DNA from 4 places in the Staphylococcus nepalensis genome. Region 4 is predicted to be linked to each of the others. Evidence: riboswitches for the same ligand, from Rfam matches in the RefSeq annotation. Region 4 holds a riboswitch; each other region holds the start of a gene.
The links. Region 4 has a riboswitch for S-adenosylmethionine ahead of BJG89_RS10880 (methionine ABC transporter ATP-binding protein). Riboswitches for the same ligand answer to the same signal wherever they lie in the genome.
Positions count from the first base shown of each region.

Region 1 (3,274 bases), 1.4 Mb from region 4:
TCTTCAGAGTCACTCAACTCAGGCATGCCAATTGTCATAACAATATATGCATTAGTATCTAATGTAACATAGGAACCTCTTACTACATTTTCTTTACCTTTACGAACATCAACAATTTCATAACTACTATTTTGTTCAGCATTAACGTCTATAGATTTATTAGTTCGTTCTGTTGTCATAAACCATTGCTTTAGAAAACGTTGATCTGTCCACGCTTGATATACTAATTCAGGTTCAACTTTAAAAAGTCGTTCCAACTGAATCTCCACATATTCATTTTCTACATTATATCTACCCACGATTGTTCACCTACTTTCACTCTTCATACTATTCTAACTTATTATACTAGACTTCTAAACAATAATACCAAGAAATCTCACTATACTTTATTTTCACTATAAAACTGACAACTTATATATTTTATCGTTAATAGTCAGTAAACGTCAAAATTTTCACGCTTTTTATGTTTCGTATATGCGTTTCTTAGTATATTATCTCACAACTCATATGCTTATATAAGAAAAAGGGAGGGCCATCAGTCTCTGCTTAAATTTAAACCTGACGCCCCCCATATTATTATTTATTTAATTTTGGTATTCTGAAGAAAATAGCAATCAATCCACAAACACCTAAAATGATAGGATAAATGGCATACGGTGCCAAAGCGATTGGTGAAATGGATGCAACACCGGCTGCAGCTATAACTTGTGGGCTATATGGTAATAACCCTTGAAAACAACTTGCAAATATATCTAAAATACTTGCAGACTTTCTAGAATCAATATCATATTCATCTGCTATATTCTTAGCTAATGGCCCCGCCATTAATATAGAAATAGTGTTATTTGCAGTTGAAATATCAGCAGCACTTACTAATCCTGCAATACCTAATTCTGCACCACGTTTAGATTTTACTCTATTACGCACAAAATTTAATAGCCACGTTATGCCACCATTATGTTGAATCAAGGCTACGAGGCCACCAATGAGTAATGCGATAATAGCGATATCTTCCATGCCAATAATCCCTTTAGATACAGAGCTAAGTAATCCTGACCAACTGAAAGAACCATCAACAAGCCCTATAATTGCAGACAAGACCGTGCCGCCAATCAACACAATAATAACGTTAATTCCTGCAAGTGCTAATATTAATACTAAAATGTATGGAATCACTTTAATAAAGTTATAATCATATGCTTTAGTAGCGTCTATTTGGGCACTATGTGTTAAAAACCAAAGCACAATCATTGTAAATATAGCACCAGGTAATACAATTTTGATATTCACTTTAAATTTGTCGCTCATTTTCGTCTTTTGAGTACGAACAGCAGCAATGGTTGTATCAGAAATCATAGATAAATTATCGCCGAACATCGCACCACCGACTACTGTAGCCATAGTTAATGCAGCAGATACATCTGTCGCTTGACTCAAACCAAAACCAACCGGTGCAATTGCTGCCACAGTACCAACAGAAGTGCCCATCGATAAAGAAACAAACATACATATAATAAATAAACCTACTATAATTAAATTTTCAGGAATAAACGACAGACCTAAATTAACAGTAGACGTAACACCACCCATATCTTCTGTCGTCTGAGAAAATGCACCTGCAAGCAAGAATATTAACATCATTAAAATAATGTTTGAGTGTCCTGCGCCTTTGGTAAATACATCTACCTTTTTTTGAAAAGTTTCTTTTCTATTCATTAATAAACCGATAATTGAAGCTACTACTATAGCTACATTTAAAGGCATAATTGAAAAGTCACCTGTAATAAGTCCTACACCTAAAAATATCCCAACAAATATAATTAAAGGTACAAGCGCCCATGCGTTCCCTTTTTTTGTCTCCGTCATACAAAACCAACTTTCTTTAGTAATTACTATGATAATAAATCTCATATTATTCTTTAATATATACCTACAATAAAAAAACTCTTTTCTTATAGAAGAAAAGAGTAAGTCATTACATCTTCATCTTATCTTCTAGCACATATTAGGCTACTGGAATTGGCACACGCGTCATCATGTTGCCGAAGTTTCAAAGGGCCAGTCCCTCCACTTCTCTTGATAAGTTATTTTATTCATTGTATTACAGTACACTATTAATAATACTTCGTCAATTGTATACTTTCAACATTAAAATAATATGTTTATTAGTCATTATTCAGTTGGTCTAACGATTGTGAATGTGTCTCCTATAGAAGCATAATCATTACCTGCTAAGCGACAGACTGCGTTTAGTGCTTCACTATCTATTTTACTATCTTCAAAATAGACATCTTCATCAATATGAAACATCACTACTTCACCAATAATTAAATCTGAACCTTCTTCTGTATCTCCTAACGGAATCAGACTTTCAAGCTTACATTCCATACGGATCTTAGATTGTTCAATACCAGGGATAGGTATAAGTTCCGATTCAACAAGTGATAATTCTGTTCTTTCTAATTCATTGTCTTGTCGATTGATTGGTGCTGCTGTACGATTGACTTGTTCTACTGTTGTCTCATCCGTTATATGTACAACAAAGCTTCCCATTTCTTCGATATTCAGTGAGGTATCTTTTCGTTTACCACCGAAACGACCTGTTGAAATCATCACCATTGGCGGGGCGCTACTTACCACATTAAAGAAACTAAACGGCGCCGCATTTAAGTTACCGTCTCGATCTTGTGAAGTAACAAAAGCAATAGGTCTAGGTATAATACTCCCACTCAATAATTTATAATTTTGTTTTTTTGACAAATCACTTGTTTTTAAATGTTTCATAAAATTCGCCTTACCTTTCATAAATAAAAAACGGCTATAACAAAAAGTGTATAGCTCGAGTAAGTATTTTAAAACTTTCTACACTTTGAAATAGCCATCTTGTCATTGAATTAATCTAATTGGGTGCCGCCTGTAACACCATAAACTTGGCCTGTTGTATAACTTGATTCTTCAGCAGCTAAATGGACGTAGACGCCTGATAATTCTACGGGTTGCCCCGCTCTGCCTAACACTTCTTTTTGTCCAAATGTTGGGATTTTTGATTGTGGTTGTCCACCCGAAATTTGAAGCGGTGACCAAAATGGTCCTGGCGCTACACAATTGACACGTATGCCTTTTGCGCCAAGCTCTTCTGATAAACTTTTAGTCAATGAAATAATTGCTGCTTTTGAAGCCGCGTAATCATGTAAAATTGGACTTGGGTTATAACCTTGAACTGATGACGTTGTCGTAATAGTTGCTCCTGACTCAAGGTAATCTATCGCCTTTT
Region 1 is NZ_CP017466.1:833,233-836,506, reverse strand. It holds gene BJG89_RS03635 (SRPBCC family protein) at 1-299, opposite strand, end outside; gene BJG89_RS03630 (Na+/H+ antiporter NhaC family protein) at 577-1,866, opposite strand; SAM riboswitch class I at 1,986-2,086, opposite strand; gene BJG89_RS03625 (flavin reductase family protein) at 2,173-2,784, opposite strand; gene BJG89_RS03620 (SDR family oxidoreductase) at 2,895-3,274, opposite strand, start outside.
Region 1: another riboswitch for S-adenosylmethionine. It lies ahead of BJG89_RS03630 (Na+/H+ antiporter NhaC family protein); the one in region 4 lies ahead of BJG89_RS10880 (methionine ABC transporter ATP-binding protein).

Region 2 (3,274 bases), 1.0 Mb from region 4:
TTGTCTTGTGTAATTTAAACTAATACGACGTCCTGTCCCGTATTTACCACCAGTCCAACCAGTGTTGACCAAGTAAACGTCCACATCGTGTTTATCTATCAGATTACCAAGTAAATCAGCATATACTTTTGCGTGTAATGGTAAGAAAGGTGAACCAAAACAAGTTGAGAATGATGGTTCAGGTTCTGTTACACCGCGTTCAGTCCCTGCTAATTTAGCTGTAAAACCGCTTAAAAAATGATACATTGCTTGATCTTTATTTAATTTAGAAATAGGTGGTAAAACACCAAAAGCATCAGCAGTTAAGAAAATAATGGTATTAGGATGCGCTGCTTTAGAAGGTGTAACAATATTTTCTATGTGATTGATTGGATAAGCGGCTCTGGTATTTTCTGTGTAGTAGTTATCATCAAAGTCGATATCACCGTCTTCGTCTACAACCACATTTTCTAAAATAGTCCCGTATTTAATTGCGTCATAAATTTGTGGTTCTTTTTTATAAGAAAGATTAATAGCTTTGGCGTAACAACCACCTTCGATATTGAATATGCCATTTTCATTCCAACCATGTTCATCATCACCGATTAACTTTCGGTTGGCATCTGCAGAAAGTGTTGTTTTACCTGTACCTGATAAGCCGAAAAATAGCGCCACATCACCTTTTTCACCGACATTAGCTGAGCAGTGCATACTCATGATATCATCTTTTGGCAATAAGTAGTTCATAACTGAGAAAATACCCTTTTTCATTTCACCAGCATATTCAGTACCACCAATTAAAATAAGTTTGTGCTTAAAAGAAGTAATAATAAATGTTTCGGAATTTGTACCGTCTTGAGTTGGGTCTGCTTTGAAATGGGGCGCTGAAACAATAGTGAAATCTGATTTGATTTCTTCTGCTTCTTCTTTTGAATCTGGACGAATAAACATATTTTGTGCGAATAAGTTATGCCAAGCGAGTTCATTAACTACTGTTAGTTTGAGTTGTGAATCTTCATCACTACCTGCATAACCATTGAAAACGTACAATTCATCTCTTTCATTTAAGTAATTTAATACTTTTTCATATAAGTTTAAAAATGTCTCTTCGTCAATTGGTTGATTGATATTGCCCCAATCGATATCATCTCTGTAGGATGGTTCATTAACAATGAATTTATCTTTTGGTGAACGTCCAGTGTATTTGCCTGTTTTAGCGTTAATTGCACCTAGTTCAGTTAGTTCGCCTTCATTATTATCAAGAATTTTTTTATACAACTGTGTTGTAGATAGTTGAAATAATGAAGATTGCTTGTCCAAAATACTTTGGATTTTATTTGTGTAAGTGTATGTATCTACTGCCATACTAAATCCCTCCAACGCTATATTAAATGTAAGCCTTTACAATTAAAGAGTATAACACATATGATTTAATAGTCCACACCATTTTAAAAGGAATTTTAATTAATCCTAAATTGACAATGTTACTTAGTTTAGGTACTATAGTGATTAACGGATTCTCTTATCCTGAGTGGCGGAGGGACATGGACCCAATGAAGCCCAGCAACCTCTTCTTATAATGAAGAAAGGTGCCAAACCGTTTGCAGACAAATAGCGTCTGAACGATAAGAGCGAATGGACGTATAAAGGCCTTCTCTCTATTCATAATAGTGACGAAGGCTTTTTTTAATGAGCTCAATAAAAGAGAATTTTCGTAATTTAAAACTAAAGGAGCAAGTTAATTATGACTTATAATAGAAGGTTATTTACTTCAGAATCAGTTACAGAAGGGCACCCAGATAAGATTGCGGATCAAGTATCGGATGCAATTTTAGATGAAATTTTAAAAGATGATCCAAATGCAAGGGTCGCTTGTGAAACAACAGTAACAACAGGTATGGCATTAATTTCCGGGGAGATTTCAACGGCGACATATGTAGATATCCCTAAAGTGGTAAGAGAAACAATTAAAAATATTGGTTATACACGTGCGAAATTCGGTTATGATAGCCAAACAATGGCTATATTAACAGCTATTGACGAACAGTCACCTGATATTGCTCAAGGCGTGGATAATGCCTTAGAGTACCGAGATCATCTTACAGAAGAAGAGATTGAGGCCACAGGTGCAGGAGATCAAGGCTTAATGTTTGGTTACGCAACAAATGAAACTGATACTTATATGCCATTACCTATCTTTTTATCACATCAACTTGCTAAGCGATTATCAGATGTACGTAAAGATGAAATTTTAAAATATTTACGCCCTGATGGTAAAGTCCAAGTTACAGTTGAATATGACGAGCAAGACAAACCGCAACGTATAGATACGATCGTAGTTTCAGCACAACATGCTGAAAATATTACTTTGGAACAAATTCAGACTGATATCAAAGAACATGTTATTTATCCTACTGTCCCTGAAGGTTTAATTGATGAGCATACAAGATTTTATATCAATCCTACAGGGCGATTTGTAATTGGTGGACCACAGGGCGACGTAGGACTTACAGGCAGAAAAATTATCGTAGACACATATGGCGGTTACGCACGTCATGGTGGTGGTTGCTTTAGTGGGAAGGACCCTACAAAAGTAGATCGTTCAGCAACTTATGCTGCACGTTATGTAGCTAAAAATATAGTTGCAGCAGAACTTGCAGAAAAATGTGAAGTTCAACTTGCATATGCAATTGGTGTTGCAGAACCGGTTTCTATTGCGATTGATACTTTTGGAACAGGTAAAGTAAGTGAAGCAGAATTAGTGGAAGCGGTCAGAGCACACTTTGATTTAAGACCAGCGGGTATAATTAAAATGTTAGATTTAAAACATCCAATTTATAAACAAACTGCTGCCTATGGTCATTTTGGGCGTACAGATATACTTCTACCGTGGGAAAAACTAGATAAAGTTAATTTATTAAAAGATAGTGTGCAAGTATAGGTGAAAAGAACCTTGTTTTTTTAAGTTTACTATCGAATGATGAGCTCATATCTATTATAATTAAGTTACTGAACATATAAAGGAGCGTTGTTGTTATGAATTCATTTGGACCGATAGAAATTGGTTTAATCGTGGCAATTATCGTAGCAGTTATTTGTTTAATCCTATTTTTAGTAGCCTTGAAAAGTAAGAAAAAAGCACAGCAAACAATCGAGGAACAATATAAATCTAGAGAACAAAAACTTAGCGATGAACATGGCGAGGAGCTAGAAAAAGAAAGAATTGAGAATAAAAAGCAAGTAACTAAGCAAAAAGAAGAATATGAAGCCACAGTTAATTCTAAAAATCAAGAAA
Region 2 is NZ_CP017466.1:1,242,341-1,245,614, forward strand. It holds gene pckA (phosphoenolpyruvate carboxykinase (ATP)) at 1-1,344, opposite strand, end outside; SAM riboswitch class I at 1,499-1,611, shown strand; gene metK (methionine adenosyltransferase) at 1,724-2,920, shown strand; gene BJG89_RS05895 (nuclease-related domain-containing protein) at 3,016-3,274, shown strand, end outside.
Region 2: another riboswitch for S-adenosylmethionine. It lies ahead of metK (methionine adenosyltransferase); the one in region 4 lies ahead of BJG89_RS10880 (methionine ABC transporter ATP-binding protein).

Region 3 (3,274 bases), 1.2 Mb from region 4:
AACTACTTCATCTAATTCAATTTGTTGCGACAATGACAGCCCATCAAACCCTTTCATACGATCTACTGTTTCTGCTGACAACAAATCGCTATCTAAATCTACTTCAACTTGATTGCTTTCTGCCCAATTTTTAATAAAGGGTATATCTTCTTCTCTAACACCAAATAGTTTAATACTCGTCATAAATTGTTCCACTCTCACTTTCTTATTTATAAAGATGTTTTAAAGATTGAAGTCGCTCTGCCGCTTCCATTAACCTCTCGTCATCCACTGCTAATGAAATACGCACATAACCTCGCCCATGTTCGCCAAATGGTATACCAGGCGCAACTAAAATAGACTTTTCTTTTAATAAATAAGTCTCAAAACGTTCACTATCATAATTTTCAGGCGTTTTTAGCCATAAAAATATACCACCTTGCATCGGTTCAAACGGGATACCCGCTTCAATTAATTTAGCTGTAAATTTATCTCTACGCGCTTTAAAAATTTCATTTTGATACACTAAAAAATCGTCATAATGATTTAAAGCAAATGTTGCTGCGTCTTGTAATGCACCAAACATACCTGCATGCGTATGTGTTTGATATTTTTTCAACGCTTGGATTATATCTTTATTTCCTACTGCAAAACCCACCCTGAAACCTGACATATTATATCCCTTAGACAAAGAGAAGACCTCTACTGCTAAATCTTTAGCACCTTCTGATTGTAAAATGCTAGGGTTTTTATGATCAAAACCAAATGCACCATAAGCAAAATCATGAACAATCTTAGTTTTAGTTCCTTTAAATTGTGCAATTGCTTCATCAAATACATCTTTAGTAGCAACAGAGCCTGTTGGATTATTAGGATAAGTTAAGTAAACTAGGCGCGTATTTAATAAAACATCTGTATCTACGTTATGCCACTGTGGTAAATAATAAGGAGGCGTTAACACCAGCGGCTGCGGTTGTGCACCTGCTAATTGTACGCCTGCCAAATAATCTGTATAACCCGGATCAGGCAGGAGCACATTTTCACCTGGATTAACTATACAGGTAGGTAAAGCAACTAATCCATTTTTTGTACCATAAAGTATACAAACTTCATCTTCCTTATCTAGTTCAACACCAAACTGTCTTTGATAAAAATCAACAATGGCTTGTTTAAATGTTTCTTTGCCATGAAATGCTACATATTTTTGATTTTCTGGTTTTCGGATTGCTTCTGCAAAACAATCAAGGATACCTTTGGGCGTTTCACCATCAGGAATACCTACAGCCATATTAATCAATGGTAAAGGGCCATGTTCTATTGTACGTCCCATTGTTTTTCCAAAGTAGCTATCTGGAATTTGTGCTAATCGATCTGACATTACCATTAAAAAGCCCTCCTAAAATAAAAAACTATATGCCCCATTAAGTGGCATATAGTTTTACATGACACTTATCTTTCAAGCATTTCACTTGTTGAAAGTAGCACAGTACTCATAATGATAAGTCTGTTGCTGAAGTTTCTACGGGTCAACCCCCTCCACCTCTCTGGATAAGTTAATTTGTAATTAATTTACATTAATTTTATCAGAATATTCTAACATGTCAATTAGCATTCACCTCTTTTATTAAGATAAAAAAAGAGAGCAACTCATTTGAGTCACTCTCTTATATATCACCAAACATCGAGTTCAGTGCTGTAGATTTTACCACCAACCGTGGCTTGCACGGAAAGCAAGGGCAGCTTCTTCAGAACCATAACGTTGTTTTGCATAGTTAAGCATACCTTTAGTTTGATCAGCTACTGAACCAGTTCCCCATGATTCTTTAGTTTGACCTAAGCCTCTATAACCAGCTGGGTTAACCGCATTCGGGTTACCGCTTGATTCAGGCATTACGATTGAATTCCACATAGCTTCTGAACCACCAGCAGCTAAGAATTGAGCTTTTACTGATCCACCAGTTGAAGCAGCTGATGTTTGCGCTACTTTATAAGATTTTGTTGCTACGCTTGTTTGCGTAGTTCTCACGTTTGTAGACGCTGAAGCTTTTGGTGCTGCTACTGTCACTGGAGTAGCATATGATTGTTGTGAACGTACTTCACTTGCTGATTTTTCATTTGTATTTACACTTACTTCTGAGCTTACATCTTGTGTAGTGTTAGATGATGAAGCTTGTGTACCTGCTGCATGGTATCCCCATGACCACGTGTTACCGTCTGATGTAAAAGTAAATTCATTGCCATCTAATACGAAATTATAGTTATAGGCACCAGCATGTAACGGTTGTTGATCTAATTCAGCTGAACCGTTTAATGCTAACTCAGCTAAATGTGCTTTGTCGATGTTTTGTTCTGAAGCATGTGCTTGATTGTTGTCAGATGTTGCTGCGTAACCTGTTACGCCTAATGCTACTGCTAATGATGAAGCTAAGATTGTTTTTTTCATAGTAAAATAAATCCTCCAAATTTAAAATCTAATAAAATATATTTTTGATAGTTTTGTTGTCGTATTTGCTAAAATCTTTTAATATTTATGTCTTAATTTTTTACCATAGCTAATATATCATATAAATTTATCAATCGTATTACACTTATATAACAAAACTTTACAAAAATCATATTGCTTTATAACATTGAAATATTTTTGATTTATTTAGCGTAATACTTAAGAAAGTCTTTCTGAATCAGTTATATATCCATACTGTTATAGAAGGTCTTAAAATATAAAAAGCATTATAATTTCTATTATCTGAAAAATTACAAACCACACTGTTGTTACATCATTGTAATACGTATTTTCTATATATTTTTTATATTTTAGGGCAATACTTGCAATTTTTTTGTTAAAAAATAAAAAGACCTCTGATTTGAGGCCTTTTTACATTTCTTATGATACTAATAATTATATGTATACGATTAAATATTACAAAAACTTATTTCTTAACTCAGCTTTAGTCATCTGATTTACGCTAAAAATTTAAATATATCTTGGTGATATAACTTCAATACCCTCATATAAAATACATTGATTAAATAACCAATGATAAAAGGCACTACAAAGAACGCTATAAATACGATTACTAAATTCAGTAGTAATGAAGCTTCTATATGTCTAAATGCACTAATCGGCCCTACTAAACCGATGATACCAAAGCCTGCTGACTCTTTTGTACCAGCAATACCTAACAAAGCTCCAAAAAATCCTGTTATTAACGCGTTAGTAAATATAGGTAGTAAAATGATGGGGTGGCGTACCATATTCGGAATCATCATTTTAACGCCACCTAAAAATATCGTA
Region 3 is NZ_CP017466.1:533,301-536,574, reverse strand. It holds gene BJG89_RS02305 (D-lactate dehydrogenase) at 1-183, opposite strand, end outside; gene BJG89_RS02300 (aminotransferase class I/II-fold pyridoxal phosphate-dependent enzyme) at 206-1,363, opposite strand; SAM riboswitch class I at 1,426-1,534, opposite strand; gene BJG89_RS02295 (aggregation-promoting factor C-terminal-like domain-containing protein) at 1,682-2,422, opposite strand; gene BJG89_RS02290 (PTS sugar transporter subunit IIC) at 2,941-3,274, opposite strand, start outside.
Region 3: another riboswitch for S-adenosylmethionine. It lies ahead of BJG89_RS02300 (aminotransferase class I/II-fold pyridoxal phosphate-dependent enzyme); the one in region 4 lies ahead of BJG89_RS10880 (methionine ABC transporter ATP-binding protein).

Region 4 (3,274 bases):
TGACGCCAGCTACTGCAGTAGAACCTACTAAAGCAATAGCAGTCACAGTAATACCAGAAATTAATGCTGGCATCGCTTCTGGTAAAAGTACTTTTCTAACTACTGTCCAAGTTGTGGCTCCCATTGACCAAGCTGCTTCAATAACACCTTTATCAATTTCTTTAAAAGCAATTTCTACTAATCTTGCATAGAAAGGTGCAGCACTGATAATTAATGCTGGTAAAGCACCTGTTGGGCCACTAATAGTTCCTAATAGTAAACTTGTAAATGGTATCAATAATAAAATTAAGATAATAAATGGTATCGCTCTGAATAAATTAACAATGAATGATACAACACTGTAAAAAATTCTAGCTACAGGTGATTTACTTTTAGCAGACAAGAATAAAAGAACGCCTAGTATCAAACCTAAAACAAATGCAAACACTGTAGCTATCAGTGTCATATAAATCGTTTCATATGTAGCTATCCAAACTTCATCCCAACTTACATTAGGCATTGTAATCATTTCCTGTAGAATCTCGCTAAATGAATTACCCATGCTTTAACACCTCCACAGAAACATGTTGCGCCTCTAAATCATTTTTGAACTTTTCAAATTTTTCAGAATCTACGTCTAATAAATGTAAAACTAAAAAGCCTAGTGAACCATCTTTGGTATGTTTAATATTTGCTTCAAGTATATTGACATCAATATTATGTGTCTTTGTTATGTATGACACGATAGGCTCAGTCGTATTATTTCCAGTAAAGTTCAAACGTACTACTGATGAGCTTTCATCCATATCAACTAATTCAAACAGTGATTCATCAAATTCATCATTTAAGTCTTCTTTAACAAACCGTTTTGTTACCTCATGTTGAGGGTTTTCAAAGACAGTCGAAACTTGACCTTGCTCAATGACACGGCCGTTTTCCATCACTGCCACTTCATCACATATACGTCTTATCACTTGCATTTCATGGGTAATAATAACAATTGTTAAATTTCTTTCTTCTTTAATTTTTAATAATAATTCTAAAATCTCATCAGTTGTTTGAGGATCTAATGCACTTGTAGCTTCATCACAAAGTAAAACATTAGGTTCATTTGCTAAAGCGCGGGCGATACCTACACGTTGCTTCTGTCCACCTGACAATTCTGAGGGATAGGCATTTTCTCTACCTTTTAGTCCTACAAGCTCTACTAACTCCAATGCACGTCGTTTCGCTTCACTACGCGATACGCCTGCGATTTCTAATGGAAAAGTAATATTATTCAAAACGTTACGTGACCACAATAGATTAAAATGTTGAAAAATCATACTCACTTTTTGACGTTTTTTTCTTAATTCTGATTTCGATAATTTCCCAATTGTATCTCCACCAATTACAACGTCACCTGAAGTCGGTTGTTCAAGGTTGTTTAAAAGTCTAATCAAAGTACTTTTACCTGCGCCCGAAAAGCCAACTACACCGAAAATTGAGCCTGATTGAATACTTAAATCAACATGATCTACAGCTAACACATCGTGTTTTTTCGTTTTATATCTTTTAACGATTTGATTTAATTCAATCATTGTTGTTGCCTCCTTGTATTGCTCATTCAATTAAAAAAATGCTTTCTCTTATTGTCGAAGAATAGAGAAAGCATAACCCGCTTCTCTCATCTTCTAAAGTTTGATAACTTTATGTGAATTGGCACCATTTCTATTAAAGACGGTTGCCGGGCTTCGTAGGGCACATCCCTCCACCTCTCGTGATAAGAGTTCATTATTTAATTATCCATAATCCTACCATTGCACTATAGTTTCGTCAATGATTATTTTAAATTTTCTAACAAATAAGGAACCGATTGAAACGCATAAATCCTTTTTTGTTCTTCCCCTTTAGACATAAGCATAAGAATAGGAACTGATTGTATTTCATATACTTGACTAAAGTCAGGATGCAAATTTAAATCTAACTTAGTAATTGGTAATTCTAACATTTCATTAGCAATATCTAACATTCGTTCTGACACCTTACATGTGCCACATGTCGGTGTGTAACCAAATATAAGATATTTATCTTTATCTACGTGTTCTTGTACATCAACACGTGGTTCACGCTTTACATTCATGTTAATAAACTAACCCTTTCAGCAATATAATCTAACTTTGCTTTCGCAACTTTTTCTTCATCTTTAACTAAAAATCCATGTTTTGCTAACACTTTGGATAAATATGACTTAGGACATCTCGCAACCTCACCGTATTGTTTATCTATGTGAATATGTTTACTTTCACTTAAATATTTTTTAAACCATTTACGTATCTTTTCACCTTCATTATCTGCGTCTGCAAGAATATAGACTTGCTTATCATATAATGATTCGATCATCTCATCTAACTTATCAACACTCATTGTGCCGTTAGTACAAATGATTTCGATTGGCTGATCAATAACTTGCTTTACCCGTTTTTTGTCTGATTTTCCTTCGACAATAATAACTTGGTTTAGTATCGTCATGACATCCACCCTCTAATGTGATAGTAAATTCATTTATATTTAGTTCTACACCCTATTTAGCTAGCATAAACATTCATAATCGTTTCTTACATTATCTTATTATTGAACCTTTCATTTGTCATCTTATACGTTCTATAGCAATCCAAATAACTTGTAGCCACTTTTTAAATAAATACATCAAAATAAATGGATTGTTTTGAATAATAAATAATAATTTTTTCTGAATTTGGGTAAAATAAAAACTCCATGATAAGAGATATCGTGGAGTTTAATCGCAATGTTATTCACCAATCATTTCTGAATATTGATCAGCTGACATTAATTCGTCTAATTGACTTTCATCATTTAATTCGACTTTAACCATCCATGCTTTTTCGTATGGTGATTCATTAACAAATTCAGGACTATCTTCTAATTCATCATTTGTTTCTACAACTTTACCTGAAACAGGTGCATAAAGTTCAGAAACTGTTTTAACTGATTCAACACTACCGAAAGATTCGCCCTCCTCGATATCATCATCAGTTTCAGGTAATTCAACGAATACGATATCTCCTAATTCACTTTGTGCATATTCAGTAATACCAATAGTTACTGTATTTCCTTCAATTTTTACCCATTCGTGTTCTTTAGAATATTTTAATTCACTTGGTACTGCCACGAGAATCCCCTCCTAAATGTTTTTACATATTAATGATGCCATATGAAAGGCTTACAATCAACTATTTAATCGCTTTTATAAGGCAACTCGTATTTTTTATCGCAGTAAATAAAACAATCTCAA
Region 4 is NZ_CP017466.1:2,273,314-2,276,587, forward strand. It holds gene BJG89_RS10875 (methionine ABC transporter permease) at 1-541, opposite strand, end outside; gene BJG89_RS10880 (methionine ABC transporter ATP-binding protein) at 534-1,559, opposite strand; SAM riboswitch class I at 1,643-1,748, opposite strand; gene BJG89_RS10885 (thioredoxin family protein) at 1,802-2,101, opposite strand; gene BJG89_RS10890 (toprim domain-containing protein) at 2,098-2,490, opposite strand; gene gcvH (glycine cleavage system protein GcvH) at 2,771-3,151, opposite strand.